One region of the Aeromicrobium changchenzhani genome, then DNA from elsewhere that is predicted to be linked to it. Evidence: riboswitches for the same ligand, from Rfam matches in the RefSeq annotation. Region 1 holds a riboswitch; the other holds the start of a gene.
What was found. Region 1 has a riboswitch for thiamine pyrophosphate ahead of AC2YB9_RS13730 (TenA family protein). Riboswitches for the same ligand answer to the same signal wherever they lie in the genome.

Region 1 (9,004 bases):
GCGAAGCGGACTGCCCGCTCCGATTCCTCGGTGCCGTCGACCCCCACGAGCACGTAGTGCGAATGCGCAACCATCTCCGGTCCCCTCTTTCGCGTCTGCGCTTCAGCGTAGCAACTCAGCACACGGCCAAGACCCTCCGGATCGTATGCATCCGGTTCTCGGCCTGGTCGATCACGATCGAGCTCACGGAGCCGAAGGCGTCATCGCTGACCTCCAGTCCGCTCAGTACGGTGCCACGCGCAGTGGTCTTCGCCCCCGTTGTGTCACGGTTCCCAAAGGCCGCCAGGCAGAGTCGAACGTGACGTCGTCATTGTCGGCGGTCGAGCGGTGTTGACTGAACTACGAGCACGGCGATCCGGTGCTGTTTACGGTTCTGTTTACGGTTCTGCATACGGGACGACAACCGGCCAAATCCTCGGACGCACCGCGACCTCGCGCTTGAAAGTCTTTGGCCGCCGAAGGACGCACGTGTCGCGGCAGATCCCGCTCTGCAGGAAGCCCTACGTTCGGAGGATGACACGCCCACAACTGACATGTCAGAATCAAGTGTGATTGTCCGACAGCGCTGTGTCGTCAATGCGCCGGTGGGTTTGGTCTGGGCTCGGGTCGTCACCCCCGAAGGCATCAACGGCGAGATGTTTCCTTGGATGACGATGAGCCCGCCCCGGCACCCCGACCTTGAGCATCGACGCCGTCGAGGTCGGGGTGCCAGCCGGAGGCGAGGCAACCGCAGTGCTTGACCGCGTCACCTTTGAGGCTCGGCTGCCTTTTCTGACACCGTTCTTCGCCAGAGCTATCCGCTGGCTCTTCGGACATCGGCACCGTCGACTGGCCCGCCATTTCGACCAACAGCGCTAGGCCACGCCACGCAACGATTGGGACGTGGGCTCCGCTTACCGGCAGAAGAAGGCGCTTGAACCCGCGTCGTTTTGGACGACAAGGGCCACACCAGCCCGGTGCGCGTTCGGCTTACGGGCGCACGTGATGGGCTGCGGCGAACTAGAATGCCGTGCATGGCCTTCGCGAATGTGGGCACGTTGGGTGCCGTCGCAGGTAAGCACGATGAGCTGGTCGCGAGGCCTCTCGGGCTCTGACCGGAGCCGGTCAGGTTCAGACCTGCGGGGACGACTGCGACTGCGCTCGGGTACCGCCAGCAACTATTGAGGTACGTTGCGTGAACACAATGACCCTGGAGAGGAACTGACATGGCAGGCAAGGAGTACAAGGTGCTCACGGAGAAGGGCAGCCGTTTCACCGGCAGTTTCAACCCGCAGAACTTGGAGACGGCGCTGAACAACACTGCCGCCGACGGTTGGCGCGTCGTCGGCAGTTCTTGGAAGAGCATGAGCGCGGAGGTCGTAGTCATCCTGGAGCGCGACGCCCAGTAGAGCGCTCACACCGGCACCCTCCACATCGCGTATCGAAGGCCGCCGGGACCGCCCGGCGGCGATCAAGTTCGCTCCGGAAACGTTTCCGCTTACGGGAATCTCGGTGATCGACCGGGGAATATGAGCGGTAAAACAACCAAATTGGTTTCACGCGTTGGGGTGTCCGAAGCTGGGGTTCGGCTTGCGGGCAGCGACCGGAAGGTAGTCAATTCTGGCGCGCGACTCTCGTTTGCGCGCTAGTCGCCGAAGAAACGAGCATCGCCACATCTCAGAGCAATTCAGCGGCGTTGGAGATGGTTCCACGCGCGGCGATCGAAGCGCGATGAGGCCAGTGGAAAGGTTTGCGACGACGTATCTGGCGGCTCGCGGCTATTCGGAGCGGTGAACCTTTGGGTGTGTCCAATCTCCTCAGAGCCGGTTGCGCAGCCTGCGAGCTGCGGCTTCTGGGTCGTCGGCTTCGGTGATCGCTCGCACCACGACGATGCGTGTCGCACCGGTGTCGAGCACTGGGCCGAGTCGTTCGTCGTCGATGCCGCCGATGGCGAAGAGGGGCTTGGTATGGCCAGCCGCGACTGTGTCGCGGAGCGTACCGAGGCCGACGGCAGCGCGGCCGGGCTTTGTCGGTGTTTCCCACAGCGGGCCTACGCAGAAGTAATCGACATCGGTGTCGGTGTCGGCGATGGAGGCCTGTTCGACGCTGTGCGAAGAACGACCTAGGAGCACGTCGGGGCCGATGAGCGTGCGTGCAGCGGCGGTGGGTAAGTCGTCTTGACCGGTGTGCAGGATTTGCGCGCCGGCCAGTGTGGCGAAGTCGGCACGGTCGTTGACGGCGAAGAGCGCCCCGGCTTGGTTGCAAATGTCTCGGACGGCATCGAGGAGGACGAGCTCGTCGCGAGCGGAAAGAGACTTGTCTCGCACCTGCACGATGTCCACACCGCCTGCGATGGCCGAACGTACGAGGTTCTCGAGCCCAGCCGGGCCCTTGCTCGCGTCGGTGCAAAGATAGAGGCGCGCCCGATCAAGACGCATTCTGGCTGAAGTCACGGCCGAGTCACTCACCCTGTCAGTCTGCCTTAAGAGGAAACGACGTGCCTATCCCCCGCGTTCTGAGCATCGCCGGCACCGACCCCACTGGAGGCGCGGGCATACAGGCCGATCTGAAGAGCATCAGCGCCAACGGTGGATACGGTATGGCCGTGATCACCGCGCTCGTCGCGCAGAACACGCATGGGGTCCGTTCGGTACACGTGCCGCCGCTGGCTTTTTTACGCGAGCAGCTCGAGGCCGTCAGCGACGACGTCGTCATCGATGCCGTGAAGATAGGGATGCTGGGCACGCGCGACATCACCGCCGTGGTGCAGAACTGGTTGGACGCGATCAAGCCGCCGGTCGTGGTACTCGACCCGGTGATGGTCGCCACGAGCGGTGACCGGCTCCTTGATCGTGATGCCGAACAAGCCATGCGCGATCTCTTGGCCCATGTGGACGTGGCCACGCCCAACCTTCCCGAGCTGGCCGTACTGCTCGATCAAGGGTTGGCGACGAGTTGGACCGACGCGATCGAGCAGGGTCGCCAGCTGTCCGCGGCGCACCGGGTGGGCGTGTTGGTCAAGGGCGGACACCTCGGCGGCGAGAGCGCACCTGATGCGCTCGTCGACGTCGATGGCCGGCTCGGTGCAGATGAGGTCTTCGAGATCTCAGCAGCGCGGGTTTCTACGACGAACACTCACGGGACCGGCTGCTCGATGTCAGCAGCGCTGGCCACGCAGCAGGCGATCCACCACGACTGGCGCGCCGCCCTGACTGATACCAAAACTTGGCTCCTCGAGAGCCTCGAGCACGCCGACGAGCTCGAAGTCGGCAGCGGAAGCGGTCCGGTTCACCACTTCTGGGGTTTGTGGGATCGACAGAAGTAGCTGTTGCCGGGCAGAACGGCGCTCAGAGCGCGAGGTGCAGGTTTGCCCGACCGTCCGGCGATGACGAGGCAAGCGCCTCGGCTCGCTTGGGTATGCGGCCGGCACCGGCGGCCAGGTGTCCGGCCTCGACGGCATGCTTCATCGCCAACGCCATCTGGACCGGCTCGACGGCACGCGTGACTGCGGTCGCCAGCAGCACGCCGTCACATCCGAGCTCCATCGCCAGCGCAGCATCGGAGGCTGTGCCGATCCCGGCGTCGAGGATGATCGGTACTCGTGCTGCGTTGGTGATCGCCTGGATGTTGCGGGGGTTCAGGATGCCCAAGCCCGATCCAATCGGGGCACCTAGCGGCATGACCGCGGCACAGCCCAAGCCCTCGAGCTTGCGGGCGATGATCGGGTCGTCGTTGGTGTAGGCCAGCACCACGAAGTCATCTGCCACGAGCTGCTCGGCGGCCTTGAGGAGCTCGATGGGATCGGGGAGCAGCGTGATGTCGTCGGCGATGACTTCGAGCTTGACCCAGTTGGTTGCACACGCTTCCTGTGCAAGCCGAGCGGTCAGGACCGCCTCCTTGGCCGAAAAGCAGCCAGCGGTGTTGGGCAGCGCCTTGATGCCATTGCGTTCCAGCAGGTCCCAGATGGAGCCCTCGTCGCCGGTCTGCACGCGACGCATGGCGATCGTGGTCAGCTCGGTGCCCGAAGCTAACAGTGCCCGCTCCAGTCCGAGCAGGCTTGATGCTCCTCCGGTTCCCATCACGAGCCGTGAGTCGAAGCGCACGCCGGCTATGTACATGGGTTTATGAGTCATGGTCATCCTCCCTGAACTGCCTGCACGATCTCGATGTGGTCGCCGGCGTGTACGGCCGTCGAGGCCCACGCGCCCCGCGGGACCACGGATTGGTTGACGGCGGCGGCAACGCCGCGGAGACTGCCGCCACCCACAAGGGTGGTGCCGGGGGCGAACTCGGCGACGATCATGTCAAGGGAGGCCTCGGTGGCGAGTGGGTGCTCTTTGCCGTTGATGACGACGGTCATGGTGCTCATGCAGGCTCCTTCACGGTGAATCTCATCGGGTCGGCCATCGACCACAGGTCGTCGAGCGGGCGCTCGGCGAAGATGTCATCGCACGCCGAGGACGTGAGCGCCGACAGCAGTATGCCGTTGCGGTAGTGGCCGGTGGCCAGGATCAGTCCCGGCGTGGCGGTCTGCCCCAGCAGCGGCAGGTTGTCGGGCGTACCGGGCCTGGCGCGCGCGTCGAGGGCGGCGATCGGCACCTCGTCCAGGCCGGGGATGATTGCTCGCGCATCGCGCAACAACCCAAAGACACCGCCGACGGTGGACTGGCGGTCATCGGGTAGCTCTTCGCACGTGGCGCCGATGATGATCTCGCCGCCGGGGCGCCACACGACGTAGATGGGGCGTTGCTGCACGAACCCTCGTACGATGCGCGCCGCGCCGATCCAGTCCATATCGCGACCGTCAAGACGGATGATCTGACCCTTGACCGCTCGCGTAGGGGCGGTGATGTGCGCGAGTGGAGCCACGATGGACCGCGCGGCGTGACCCGCAGCGACCACGACGCGCTCCGCCAGATAGGCGACGCCGTCGGTGTCGACGGCTCCGGTCACGGCCCCGCTGGCATCGACCAGGAGACGATCGGCCGCGACGCGAATGGTTTCGACGCCTAGGTCGCGCAGGATCTGAGACAGCGCGCGGTGCAGGGAACGCGGATCGACCTGGTGGTCGCCGGGAACCCAGTAGGCGCCGGCGATGCGGGGCCCGAGCAGCGGTTCGCGGGCGCGCGCCTCTGCGATGGTCAACTCATGGGCCTCCAGGCCCCAACGGCGCTGCATGTCTCGTAGCCGCAGCAGTTCTTGGGCGTCGCCAGCGTCATAGGCGACTGTCAAGATGCCACTGGTTCGAAAGTCGATGTCAGTCCCGGAGGTGTGCTCGACCTCGGCCGCGAAGACGGGCCACGCGGCCGCCGATGCAACGTTGAGTCGTACAAGGTCGTGTTCTGCGAAGTTGGCCTCGGTGACGGGCGCCAGCATGCCTGCCGCAGCATACGAGGCGCCATCGCCGGGTCGCGGATCCAAACACGCCACGGTCAGGCCTGCTACACGGGCTCGCCACGCGGCGATCGCGCCCACCACACCTTGGCCAACGACCAAGACGTCGGTGGTCGAAGTCCTCATGAATGCTCCCTTCGCTGGCATGATCCAGATCAGGTTCAGCGGTCGGCCAAAGTGCCCTCTCAGCCCAGATCGTCGCCAGGCTCCCGCGCAGCACCCACCCTACGCCGCTACGACCCTGTGCTAGCGTCGCCGGGTAATGACACGGGGTGCCCCGCAACCGGCGGAGCTGAGATGACACCCGCGAACCTGATGCAGTTAATACTGGCGAAGGGATGTCACGGCTATGGCCGTAGTTACATTCACCGATGACCTGTGGGCCGGCACCGCCGACCTCCGCCGCGCGATCGACGAGCTCGAATTCCTCGAACACCTCGGCGCGGGCACTCTGCCGCTCGACGACTTCGCTTTCTACGTCCGCCAAGATGCGTTGTACCTGGCCGGCTACGCGAAGGCGCTCGCCTTGCTCGCCGCCCGTGCCCCGCACCCCGAAGCCGCCGCATTCTGGGCATCGTCAGCGCATACCGCGGCGGTGGTGGAAACAACCTTGCACAGCGGGATCCTCACCCAGATCTCGGACCCGCACATTGTCGAGGAACACTCGCCGACGTGCCTAGGTTATGTGTCGTATCTCGTGGCTACCGCGGCGACAGCGCCCTATCCGGTGGCCGCCGCCGCGGTCCTGCCGTGTTTTTGGATCTACGCCCACGTCGGTGCGCGGCTGGCAAGAAGCGCCTCCGCACTGTTGGCCACCGACCCCGACCACCCGTATGCCACCTGGGTGGCGACCTATGACGGCGAAGAATTCCAGGCAGCGGTACGCACCGCCCGTCGAACAGTCGATGAAGCCGCTGCCACGGCAACAAAGACCGAACGCGAGGCGATGGCTGATACGTTTGCCACCGCAACCCGGTACGAGCTGCTGTTCTGGCACAGTGCCTTCCAGCGCCAGCCCTGGCCGACCGTGTGAGGACCGTCATCCGTGGCCTTGGCGCCGCGCTCACTCTGACTCTCGCACTCACAAGCTGTGCACAGGGCCCGGAATCAACTGGGGCGACGGTCCGCTTCGCGCTCGATTGGACGCCCAACACGAACCACACCGGTCTATATGTGGCACTCAGCGAAGGATACTTCGAGGACGCTGGCATCGACGTCAGGGTTCTCCCCTACAACGAAACCCAGCCCGACCAGCTCATCGACGCGGGCAATGCCGAGTTCGGCGTGAGTTTCCACGATGCTTCCGTGCTGGCACAGGCCAGCGGTGCCGACGTGATCTCGGTGATGGCGCCGTTGCAACATTGGGCGACAGCCATCGGGGTTCGCGCCGACGACGACACGATCACCCGGCCGCGGGACTTGGACGGCAAGACATACGCAGGTTTCGGTGCCCCGTATGAGCAGCCGGCGCTGAGCCAAGTTATCAAGAATGACGGCGGCAAGGGTGAGTTCAAGACAGTCACGCTGGGCACGTCGGCATACGAGGCGCTCTATTCGGGCAAGGTTGACTTCACCATCCCATTCCTCGTCTGGGAAGGATTCGCCGCCGAGCACAACGGCACACCGATGAAGTATTTCAAGTACACCGATTTCGGCTTCCCCGATGCCTACGCGATCGTGATCGACGCGAACCGCGACTGGCTTCAGAAGCATCCGAAGCAGGCACGCGCATTCGTCGGCGCCCTGCAGAAGGGTTACGCCTTTGCGGCGAATGACCCGGCCGCCGCCGCAACGATCCTAATCGCGGCAAATCCGGGCACGTTCGCCGACAAGAAGCTCGTGCAGGAGAGCCAAGCCGAGCTGTCATCGGACTACCTCAAGGCCGATGACGGCACCGTTGGGACGCAGACCCTCAATCAGTGGAGCGGCTATGCCGACTTCCTCTTAGAGAACGGCATCCTCACCGATGAAGACGGCACCACGATCACCGAACGGCCCGACTGGTCGGCGTACTTCACCAACGACTACCTGTCGAAATAGCCCCGGGTGCATATCGTCGAAAAGGGCAGAACGACTGCCCGCACCATTTTACCGGCGGCCATCGCGCTCGCTGCGGTGTTGCTGATCTGGCAGACCTACGTCTGGGCGCAGGGCATCGAAGCGCGGCTCCTGCCGTCGCCGATCCGGGTGGCGCAGCAGGGCTGGGTCAACCGGGAACCGTTATGGCTAAACACTCGGGCGACGCTGTTCGTCACGCTTGTAGGGTTTGGTGTCTCTCTCGTGTTCGGCTGGATCATCGCAATATGTGTCGACTTCTTGCCGTGGCTACGACGCGCGGTCATACCGCTGCTTGTTGTCTCGCAGACGCTTCCGATCATCGCGATTGCGCCGCTCATGATCATGTGGTTCGGATTCGGGCTGCTGCCGAAGGTCCTCGTCATCACGCTGGTGACTTTCTTTCCGATCACTCTGGGCCTGATCGAGGGTTTCTCGGCGGCTGGCCCGCAGGCCACAGCACTACTGCAGAGTATGGGGGCTTCGCCATGGCAACGATTCCGTTATGTACGCCTCCCCGCCGCGCTGCCACGCTTCTTCACAGCGCTGCGGATCGGGATCACCTATGCCGTCGTCGGCGCGATCTTCGCCGAGTATGTCGGCGCCGTCAGCGGACTGGGCATCTATATGGCTCTGCAGAAGAACTCGTTCCGCACCGATCTCGTGCTCGCGGCCGTCGTCGCCACCGCGGTGCTGAGCGTCGCATTGTTTGCCTTCACCTATGTCGTCGAGCGCCTGGCTATCCCCTGGCATCGCGAGTCCAAGGAGGGCAGCCATGGCTGAGCACCGCATCCAACTGGCGAGTGTCCGCTACTCGTTTGGCGACCGGTCGGTCCTCGATGGCGTGTCTTTCACCGCCCGGCCCGGTGAGTTCGTCTCGATCGTGGGACCGAGCGGCTGCGGCAAGAGCACGCTGTTCAACGCGATCGCCGGGCTGTTGCAAGTCGACGGCGGTACGATCTTCATCGACGGCGCGGATTCGACGGGCACCACGGGGCACTGCGCCTACATGCCGCAGAAGGACCTCCTCTTCCCGTGGCGCACCGTGGCGCAAAACGCCGCGTTGGGGCTGGAAGTACAACGCGTACCAAAACGAGAAGCGCGAGCGCGTGCACGAGCGATGTTTGCTACGTTCGGTTTGGCGGGATTCGAAGACGCACTTCCCGGCGAACTCTCCGGAGGCATGCGCCAGCGAGCGGCCCTGCTTCGAACCGTGCTGCAGGAACGTCAAGTATTGCTGTTCGACGAACCGTTCGGCGCCCTCGACGCGCTCACCCGAATGTCCATGCAGGACTGGATCCAAGAGGTCTGGCAGCAGCACCGGTGGACCGTCCTCATGGTGACCCACGACATCCGCGAGGCAATCTACCTATCGGACCGGATCATCGTGCTCAGTCCACGACCGACAAGAGTGGCACGAGAGGTCACGATCAACCTCGCGCGGCCGCGAAATCTCAGCACACTAAGTGATCCTGAGTTCTTGCGAATCGAAGCCGACCTTCTCGGCCGCCTACGCTGAGTAACTGAGTGGCAGCCAGGGACGCCTTGATGTTGCCAGGTCGGGATCATTCTGCGG
Region 2 (9,004 bases), 1.1 Mb from region 1:
GGCCCAGGTCCGATGCTGGGCGGTTGCGAAGCCACGGGCGTCCATTGCGATCGCCGACTGGGATGCCCCCCGCAATGCGGAGACGAGCAAACCGAAGGACATGTTCGCGGCATAGCCTCCCGTAGCGATGGGATTGCGCGATGGCCCAAAACCGCGAATCCGACGTGCCCGATCGAGCTGTTGCCACGACGCGCCGAGACTTGCAAAACGCTGGAGCGCAGCGGAGAAGGCGGCAACAAAACGCGCCGGAAGGCGCAGCGTTTGGGCAAGGTAGTCGGCCAGCCTCGCCGCGTCGACAAATCCGAGCGCAACCGAGCCCGGCCAAGCAAGCACGACAATCCGAACGCCAGCAGTTACCGCCTCCCGCTCATCATGACCGCCGCCACGCCAGGTGGAGTAGACGACTGATAAGGCCGCGACTGACGTGAATGCCAAACACAGCAGGGGGTACTTCCACGACGGCAACAGCAGGACAGCCGCAACGACGTACACGCCGAGTGCGATGAGTGCGATCTGCAGATCGCGGATAGTGAATGATCCCAGCAGCGAGAACAATCCGATCGACATAAGTACGAGCGGGTTCACCCGCACGATCCATGACCTCATACGGCCCGGCCCGTCATTAGCTGGATCTCAACATCGCTCTCGATGAGGCCATCATGGGTCGCCACACCCGTCGCAGCTCCCCCGCGTGCGGCCGAACTCAACCAGCCAACGACCGCCGCCCAGGTATTGCGGTCCTGACCGACCGTCGGCTCGTCGAGGAGCACCACCCCTGGCCGATGCCCCAGTGCAGCAGCAAGGGCTAGCCGTCGCTGCTCACCGCCGGACAATCGATAGGGGCTGGACTGAGCCAGAGCGCTGAGGCCGAATACGTCGAGCAGCGCACCCGTATCAACTACGGTGCCGAGCCGCGCAGAGGTTTTTTCGACTTCCTCGGCGACTGTCCGTGCGAGGAATCCGTGCTCAGGATTTTGTGGGACCCAGCCGATTGCGCCGGCAAGTTTCGGTGATCGCCAAGCATTCACGCGGGGGGTGACGGTCCCCGATCGTGGTGTGAGCAGGCCTGCGAAAGTAGCCAGCGCCGTGGATTTGCCCGCGCCGCTCGGTCCTCTGAGCGCCGTGATTGCGCCCGGTTCGAGATCCGCGCTGAATGCGGTCAGCGCATGTGATGTCTCGGCACCGCGAAGAGTGCGCGTACGCAGATCGACGCTCACCTCACTCAGCGCGATGCGCAGCGGATCGGCGCGCGGTTGAACCAACGCTTGGGGAATCTCCAAGGGCGTTGGCGTCGGCAGCCCGGGCGCCCAGACACCGTCCGGAAGGTTCGCCGCCGTCAACGAGGTGGGTGGTCCATCGCTGACTATGCAGCCATCCTTGGAGAGCACGATGACCCGATCAACATGCTCCAGCCACGGGCCGATGTGATGTTCGACGACGATGAGGGTCGAATCGCCGGCAGCATCGATGATTGCCCGTCGTACGGCCGTCGCATTAATCTCATCAAGCATCGATGTCGGTTCATCAAGCAGCAACAACTGCGGCTCCATCGCGAGTACGCCGGCTAGCGCGAGCCGCTGGAGTTCCCCGCCGGACAGTGCCGTGGTGAAGTGATCTGCACGGTATGGGAGCCCGACCGCCGCAAGCGCAGCGGTCACTCGCCGGGCGATCTCAACTCGCGACAACCCGAGATTCTCTGGCCCGAATGCCACATCGCGTCCGATGCGCTCCGCGACGACGGCATCGCCGGGATTTTGCAATAGCAAGCCGATGCGGCCGTCCACCTCAACGTCACCGCTCTTGTCCCCGGCGATGGTGGTTCCCAGAGCGCCTGCAAGCGCATACAAAAGGGTCGATTTTCCGGCGCCACTCGGCCCGGTGATGAGGACGCGCTCGCCAGCTTCGATGGTGAGATCGAAGCCAGCGATCACTGGCTCACGACGACCGAGCGGCCGCCAGGAAAACCCGCAGAAACGAGCCCCGGCGGCCATGGACGTCACACCTCGGGACTGGCTTCGCGCCCCGGCCCGAAGGAATCAAGCACGCCAGCTCGGGCGAGCGCGCGCGTCAACGCCCAGCCACCCGCACCCGCGATGATGGCACCCGAGACAGCCAGGAAGCCCAGATGCGCAAACCGGTAGGGCCATTCCCAATCGGGGTAATAGGCCTGCCATTCATACGCGCCTTCGAAGGCCGCCGACAAGATGCCAGCAAGCGCCGCCGCAAAGATGCCGAAGCGTTTGTAGAGGAAAACCGCCAAAATCAATTCGGCGCCAAGGCCCTGCCAGAATCCCGAAACCAGCACGCTCATACCCCATTGGGTCCCGCCGGGAACCAATGCGGACACAGCAGCCGCGATGATCTCGGTCACGAGCGCCGCGCCGGCTCTGCGGACGATTAGACCGCCCACCACACCGGCCATCAGCCAGGGGCCAACCATGAGACCCGCCGATGGCGGATAGCTCAGGTTGAGCAGGTTGCTGATCGGCTCATACAGCTTCCCCCAGCCCCAGAAGATGACACCGAAGGCGACACCCAAGGTGGCGATGGTGACCAGATCGATGGTCCGATAAGAAAAGAACTCACGGACTTTGGAGGGTTGCACAGATGTTGTCATGCGGACTCCCTTCGCCGGTACTAACCGGAGCAGGTTCAAGGGTCTGCGGTGGATCCGCACTCTCAGCACCGTCTGCAAGGCGCTCCCCTGTCATGTGAGTCCAGCGTACCTCCTTCAAGCCAACCCGACCCGGCGGTGGCTGGGCAACCTTTCAGCCTGCCGAGTGTTGCCACGACCCTTGAACCCAAGCCGCCGATGCGGTTGCTCAGACACCGCCCAGCAGGTCCGTGCGATCGAACATCTCGGCTGCAGCCCGGCCCGAGGGCGTGCCTACATCGAGATCCGCATCCGCGGCGAGCAGCAGTGCGACAACTTCTTCGTCACCTTTAAACAATGCACCGGCGATCGGCGACTGGCCACGATCATTGATCGCATCAACGTTCGCACCGCGCTCGATAAGTGCTGCCAGGATCGACGTATGACCGTGATAGGCCGCCAGCATGAGCAGGGTGTTGCCCGCCGTATCGGTCAATTCGACCGGCACTCCCGCGTCCAAATAGGCCGTCAGGTGCTCGGCATTTCCCTCCCGCGCATCGTCGAGGAGTTGCTGCGCGAGAGCGATTGCGTCCGCATCGGGCGTTTCAGTCATGGGAAGAAACGTAGCAACTGCGAGAATGCGTTATGGCTTCTGTACGCACTCCCGATCCCAATCCCGGCTGGCTCTCCGACATCGCACTCGAGGAGACGCGATCACGAGTGCCGATTCTGTATGTCGAAGCGGTGCCCGTACGGATCGATGCACTCGGCCATGTCGAGCTAATCGGCATACTGCTGCGCGGATCGGCAACAACTGGCGAACTCACCCGAACGCTCGTTTCAGGCCGCGTCATGCACGGTGAATCAGTCCGCGACGCGCTGCTTCGAAACCTCGAGAAAGATCTCGGACCGACTGCCTTTCCGCAGTTGCCAGTCAGCACAGTGCCGTTCTCGGTGGCCGAATATTTCCCGCTGCCGGGCGTCACGCCGCTCCATGACCCGCGCCAGCATGCGGTTGCGCTCGCCTACGTCATCCCGGTCACCGGCGACTGCCAGCCCCGCCAGGATGCGCTCGAACTCACTTGGCTCACGCCGGAGGAGGCGCTGAGCACCGAAGTCCTGGACGATATGGAAGGTGGCAGAGGCGCGCTGCTGCGCGAGGCATTGGCCTCGGTCGGTACCTTCACCCGTTGAGCGGTGTCTCAGCAACCTCTCGACTCCCCCGGCGGTGTCTCAGCCACCTAATTGCGGCGGGATTAGGTTGCTGGGGCACCGCCCATGCGGAGGAATATGATGTCGCTTGATGATCGCTGAGCGCACGCCCAATCGATGGCTGATGCTGGCAGTCAGCATGGCCGGACAGATCGCTGGCACCGTGTTCATCAGCGCGGCACCATTCCTCATCCCGCTGCTCCACCTCGAACGCGGACTCTCGCTCGTTCACGCTGGTCTGATCGCTTCAGCCCCGCTCGTCGGTACGACGCTGACGCTGATCCTCTGGGGCGCGGTGGTCGACCGGATCGGTGAGCGGCGCTCGATGGCATACGGGATGACGCTCATCACCGTCTCGGCGTTCGCGGCGGCTTTCACCTCCCACTCGTACGCTGCGCTCGCCGTCTTCCTGTTCCTCGGCGGCATGGGCGGCGCCAGCGCCAGCTCAGCCAGCGGGCGCATCGTTGTCGGCTGGTTCCCCGCCGATCAGCGTGGCTTCGCGATGGGTATCCGCCAGACCGCACAACCGCTCGGCGTCGGACTCGCCGCATTGATCATCCCGGTGACCGCCAAAAATTTCGGCCTGTTCACCGCAATCCTGGTCCCGGCCTGCCTGTGTTTGATCGCGCTCTTGATCGGCCTGCTCATTGTCGATCCGCCGCGACCGACCCGGCAGCAAGCCGCCGATCTCGGTCATCTGGTGAATCCTTACCGCCGCGACGATCGTCTGTGGCGGATTCACGTGTCATCCATGTTGCTGGTCATCCCACAATTCACCGTGTGGACATATGCGGTTGTCTGGCTCATCAGCGATAAGGGATGGTCCGCGTTCGCCGCAGGCGCGCTCATCGCCGCGGTCCAACTGTTGGGTTCGGCCGGTCGGGTCGGCGCCGGCGTTTGGTCCGATCGAGTCGGCAGCAGATTGGGCCCGATGCGCATCGTTTCGGTCGCGGCGATGTTGTCAATGCTTGCCCTCGGCCTGCTCGAGGGAACTCCGCTTGCGATCACGTTGATGGTGATCGCGTCGATCATCACCGTTGCCGACAACGGCCTTGCGTTCACCTCGGTGGCCGAGATCGGTGGCCCGTACTGGTCGGGCCGAGCCCTCGGCACCCAGAACACCGGCCAATTCCTGACCTCCGCGGCCGTGCCGCCGTTGATCGGTGCCGCAATCACCGGGCACGGCTATGCCTTCGGTTTCGCGATCGTCGCACTGTTCCCGCTAATCGCGATACCGCTGATCCCCGTCAAGGGCGAACGCCCCTCCCGTTAAAACGTTTCCCAGGATATCCTGGGGAACTGTCACTCTTGACAGGTTGCAACCTGTGAGAAGTGACAGTTTTCTGTTAAGAGCAGCGCTCTATCGAGGTTGGAACAAACCGTCGGTATGGCATGCCTTAGTGCGCACAAACCGCTCCAACACACTACTGTTTTGTCGAACACGTCTCGTCCTAAGGAGATGACATGCGAACCTTCGCCATTGTGGTGTCGCTCATCCTGACCGCAGTCACCATCCCGGTGTTGGTGAAGGCGATCATCGATATGACCGCCGTCATTCGGGGTGGCCAACCGGCAATCGGCCGCACCGACAAGCCGACATCGCGCTCGCTGACGATGTTCAAGGAGACCGTCGGTCATACGCGCATGTTGCAGTGGACCGCGATCGGCATCATGCACTGGTTCGTGTTCGCCGCGTTCATCTTCTTGAGCACGGCCGTCGCATCGGCGTTCGTCCAAATCTTCGACGCCGAGTTCGTCTGGCCGCTAATCGGCCACTGGTACCCGTATGAATGGTTCAGCGAGATCATCGGGTTGCTCAGCACAATCGGCATCATCTACCTGATCATTTACCGTCAGGTCAAACACCCACGACGCTTGCAGCGCGGCAGCCGCTTCTATGGCTCGTCGTTCTGGCAGGCCTACTTCGTCGAGATCCTCGCGATGGTCGAGGGCGCGGCAATTCTTTTCATCCGCGGTGCCGAATTTAACCTCGGTCAGGCGCTAGGACACGACAGTGCGACACGCGCACATTTCCCGATCGCGTCCTGGATCGGCGACCTCTATCCGTCGTCGGCCGCGGCCAACGAGAACATCATTTACTTCGTCGCAATGTTCAAGATCGTGCTCGCGTTGGTTTGGCTGCTGGTCATCTCACGCAATCTCACGATGGGCATCGCTTGGCACCGTTTCCTTGCTTGGCCGAACATCTGGTTCAAGCGCGAATCCGACGGCGGCACCGCGCTCGGCGCCGCAACGCCCCTGTATGTCAAGGGCAAGCCGCTCGATCTCGAGGCGATGGACGACCTCGACGAAGAAGACTTCGAGAAGCTCGGCGTCGGGAAGGTCCAAGACTTCACGTGGAAGGGCATCCTCGACTTCTCCACCTGCACCGAGTGCGGCCGCTGTCAGAGCCAGTGTCCCGCGTGGGCGACTGAGAAGCCGCTCTCGCCGAAGTTGCTCATGATGGGCTTGCGCGATCACGCTTACGCCACGATTCCGCTGCTGGACATCTCCGAAGATCAACGCACCGAAGAACAGCAGGCTCAGCTGGATCGCCCGCTGATCGGCCTCGAAGAGATGTTCGGCGTCATCGATCCCGATGTTCTGTGGTCGTGCACCAACTGCGGTGCCTGCGTCCAGCAGTGCCCCGTCGACATCGAACACGTCGACCACATCATCGACATGCGCCGCTACCAGGTGCTCGTCGAGTCCAACTTCCCCAGCGAGCTCAACAACATTTTCAAGGGTCTTGAGCGCAAGGGCAATCCGTGGAACATGGATCCCAAGGGCCGGCTCGACTGGACCAAGGGCCTCGATTTCGAGATCAAACAGGTCGGTCGTGACATTGAGGATCTTGACTCGGTTGAATGGCTCTTCTGGGTCGGCTGCGCTGGCGCCTTCGAGGATCGTGCCAAGAAGACGACCCAGGCGGTTGCCGAACTGCTCAATACCGCGGGCGTCACGTTCGGCATCCTCGGCGACGGCGAGACGTGTACGGGTGATCCGGCGCGGCGTGCCGGCAACGAGATCGTGTTCCAGCAACTCGCGATGCAGAACGTCGAAACGTTCAAGGAGACGAAGGTCAAGAAGGTCGTCTCCACCTGCGCGCACTGCTTCAACACGCTCAAGAACGAATACTCCGAGCTCGGCATCGAGCTCGAAGTCGTTCACCATACGCAATTGCTCAACCGACTCGTGCGTGAAGGCAAGCTCACTCCGGTCGCACCGACCGCCGGAGCCGTCGAAGAGAAGACGATCACCTATCACGATCCATGCTTCCTCGGTCGCCACAATCAGGTGTATGAAGCTCCGCGCGAACTACTCGGCGCAATCCCGGGCGCGACGTTCAAGGAGATGCCGCGTAACAAGGAGAAGAGTTTCTGCTGTGGCGCCGGCGGCGCGCGGATGTGGATGGAAGAGACCATCGGCACTCGCATCAACGTCAATCGCACCGAAGAGGCCGTCGCCACCGGCGCCGACCAGATCGCGGTCGGTTGCCCGTTCTGTCGCGTCATGCTCTCCGATGGTTTGACCCTGCAGCAGTCCGAAGGCAATGCTCGCCCTGAAGTCGAGATTCTCGACGTCGCGCAGATGCTGCTTGCCTCGATCAAGCGCGCACCTGAACCAGCCGAAACTGCCGATGTCGTCGCCGAAGCCGAACAGGCGACTGCGACAGCGGCGGCAAGCGAAACCGAATCGGCCGCGGAGGACGACAGGGCCCCGGCTGACGACTCTGACGCCACTTCAGACGGCGCAACGCAGTCAGCATCCGAGAAGGAAGCCGCCGCCGAAGCCAACGTCGGACCAGTCAACACCGGCACCAGCGCGGCGCCGGAGACTGCTGAGCCCGAAAAGGCACCAGCGTCCGAGCCGGAGTCGGAGTCCGAACCCAGTTCGGCGGCTGAGGCCGAATCGGAGCCGAAGCCTGAGCCGGTCAAGGACGAAGAAGTTGTCGAGTCCGCTGCTGAGATCACCTCGGTCGAAGACGGCGCAACGCCCGATCCGGTGGCCGATGATGTCGCACCGTTGGAGAACGCATCCCCGACCGCGCAAGAAGTCAGTTCCGGGGCCGATAAGGCTGCGGCACACGAACAGTTGTCCTTCGATGATGCTGCTGCTGCTGACAGCGGATCTGACAATGACGGCCCCGACGAAACCCCCGAGCCTGCGGAGAAGCCGACCGTTGGCCGCGAATCCGATGTGGACACGCAGCAGGCCGAGGGCGACTTCGAGGGTGGCAAGTTCATGATCGCCGAGGGCGGCTCGCACGATCCGAGGCCGACATTGCCTGAGGATCCCGAAAAGGCCTGACCATAACCGATGCAACGGATCGCTGCCGGTGCCTGAGTGGCAACACTTTCGGCACGTGCTGTTATCCGTTACTGAGCGGCGAGCGGCGCGCCTCAACGGCTGAGCAACTCATGCGGTCCCGATTCACGGCCTTCGCTCTCGGCGACACCGCTTACCTGCTCAGCACCTGGCATCCACGTACCCGACCAGCGACACTCGAGCTCGACCTAGAGCGGCGGTGGTACCACCTCGACATCGATCGCACCGCCCGGGGCGGGATCTTCGACGATCAAGGCATCGTGGCGTTCCGCGCCTATTATCGCCATCCCGATGGCGCCGGCGAGCAGACTGAAGTCAGCCGATTCGCCCGCGCAGACGGAGCTTGGTTCTACCTCGACGCGGAGTAGTGCGCTAACTCACCGCCGAGACGAGCGGGACACCCGGACGGTAAGCGAGGTGTACGTAGGACGGTGCGTCGAGCACGACGTAATGGGCTTTTGCGCCAACTGACAGCCGGCCGATGTCACCACGCTGGAGCGATGCCGCACCGCCCATCGTGGCCGACCAGAGCGCCTCGCGCGGACTCATACCCATGTCTCGAACCGCGACAGCAATACAAAACGGCATTGAGGACGTGTAGGAACTGCCCGGATTGCAGTCGGTCGCCAGTGCCACCGTCACGCCGGCATCAAGAAGGCGCCGCGCATCAGGGTATGGCTGGCGGGTCGAGAACTCGACCCCCGGCAGCAGCCCTGCCACGACGCCCGCGTCGGCCAACGCGCTGATGTCGGCGTCGGTCAAATAGGTGCAATGATCGGCAGCGGCAGCGCCCACCTCTGCCGCGACCTGAGCACCTGGGCCAAACCCGAGTTGGTTCGCGTGGATCCGTGGGATCAGTCCGACCGCTTG

Region 2: another riboswitch for thiamine pyrophosphate. It lies ahead of AC2YB9_RS01580 (ECF transporter S component); the one in region 1 lies ahead of AC2YB9_RS13730 (TenA family protein).

Annotation. Positions count from the first base shown of each region.
Region 1 covers NZ_CM172480.1:2,716,041-2,725,044, forward strand. The annotation lists gene AC2YB9_RS13685 (universal stress protein) at 1-74, opposite strand, end outside; gene AC2YB9_RS13690 (hypothetical protein) at 534-740, shown strand; gene AC2YB9_RS13695 (hypothetical protein) at 706-858, shown strand; gene AC2YB9_RS13700 (DUF4177 domain-containing protein) at 1,206-1,388, shown strand; gene thiE (thiamine phosphate synthase) at 1,797-2,447, opposite strand; gene thiD (bifunctional hydroxymethylpyrimidine kinase/phosphomethylpyrimidine kinase) at 2,477-3,304, shown strand; gene AC2YB9_RS13715 (thiazole synthase) at 3,327-4,112, opposite strand; gene thiS (sulfur carrier protein ThiS) at 4,115-4,348, opposite strand; gene thiO (glycine oxidase ThiO) at 4,345-5,499, opposite strand; TPP riboswitch at 5,489-5,596, opposite strand; TPP riboswitch at 5,632-5,729, shown strand; gene AC2YB9_RS13730 (TenA family protein) at 5,723-6,406, shown strand; gene AC2YB9_RS13735 (ABC transporter substrate-binding protein) at 6,403-7,413, shown strand; gene AC2YB9_RS13740 (ABC transporter permease) at 7,420-8,211, shown strand; gene AC2YB9_RS13745 (ABC transporter ATP-binding protein) at 8,204-8,947, shown strand; gene AC2YB9_RS13750 (hypothetical protein) at 8,956-9,004, shown strand, end outside.
Region 2 covers NZ_CM172480.1:287,938-296,941, reverse strand. The annotation lists gene AC2YB9_RS01590 (energy-coupling factor transporter transmembrane component T) at 1-585, opposite strand, end outside; gene AC2YB9_RS01585 (ABC transporter ATP-binding protein) at 603-1,991, opposite strand; gene AC2YB9_RS01580 (ECF transporter S component) at 1,997-2,617, opposite strand; TPP riboswitch at 2,607-2,716, opposite strand; gene AC2YB9_RS01575 (ankyrin repeat domain-containing protein) at 2,823-3,206, opposite strand; gene AC2YB9_RS01570 (NUDIX hydrolase family protein) at 3,239-3,787, shown strand; gene AC2YB9_RS01565 (MFS transporter) at 3,897-5,078, shown strand; gene AC2YB9_RS01560 ((Fe-S)-binding protein) at 5,270-8,116, shown strand; gene AC2YB9_RS01555 (YchJ family protein) at 8,113-8,502, shown strand; gene hutI (imidazolonepropionase) at 8,507-9,004, opposite strand, start outside.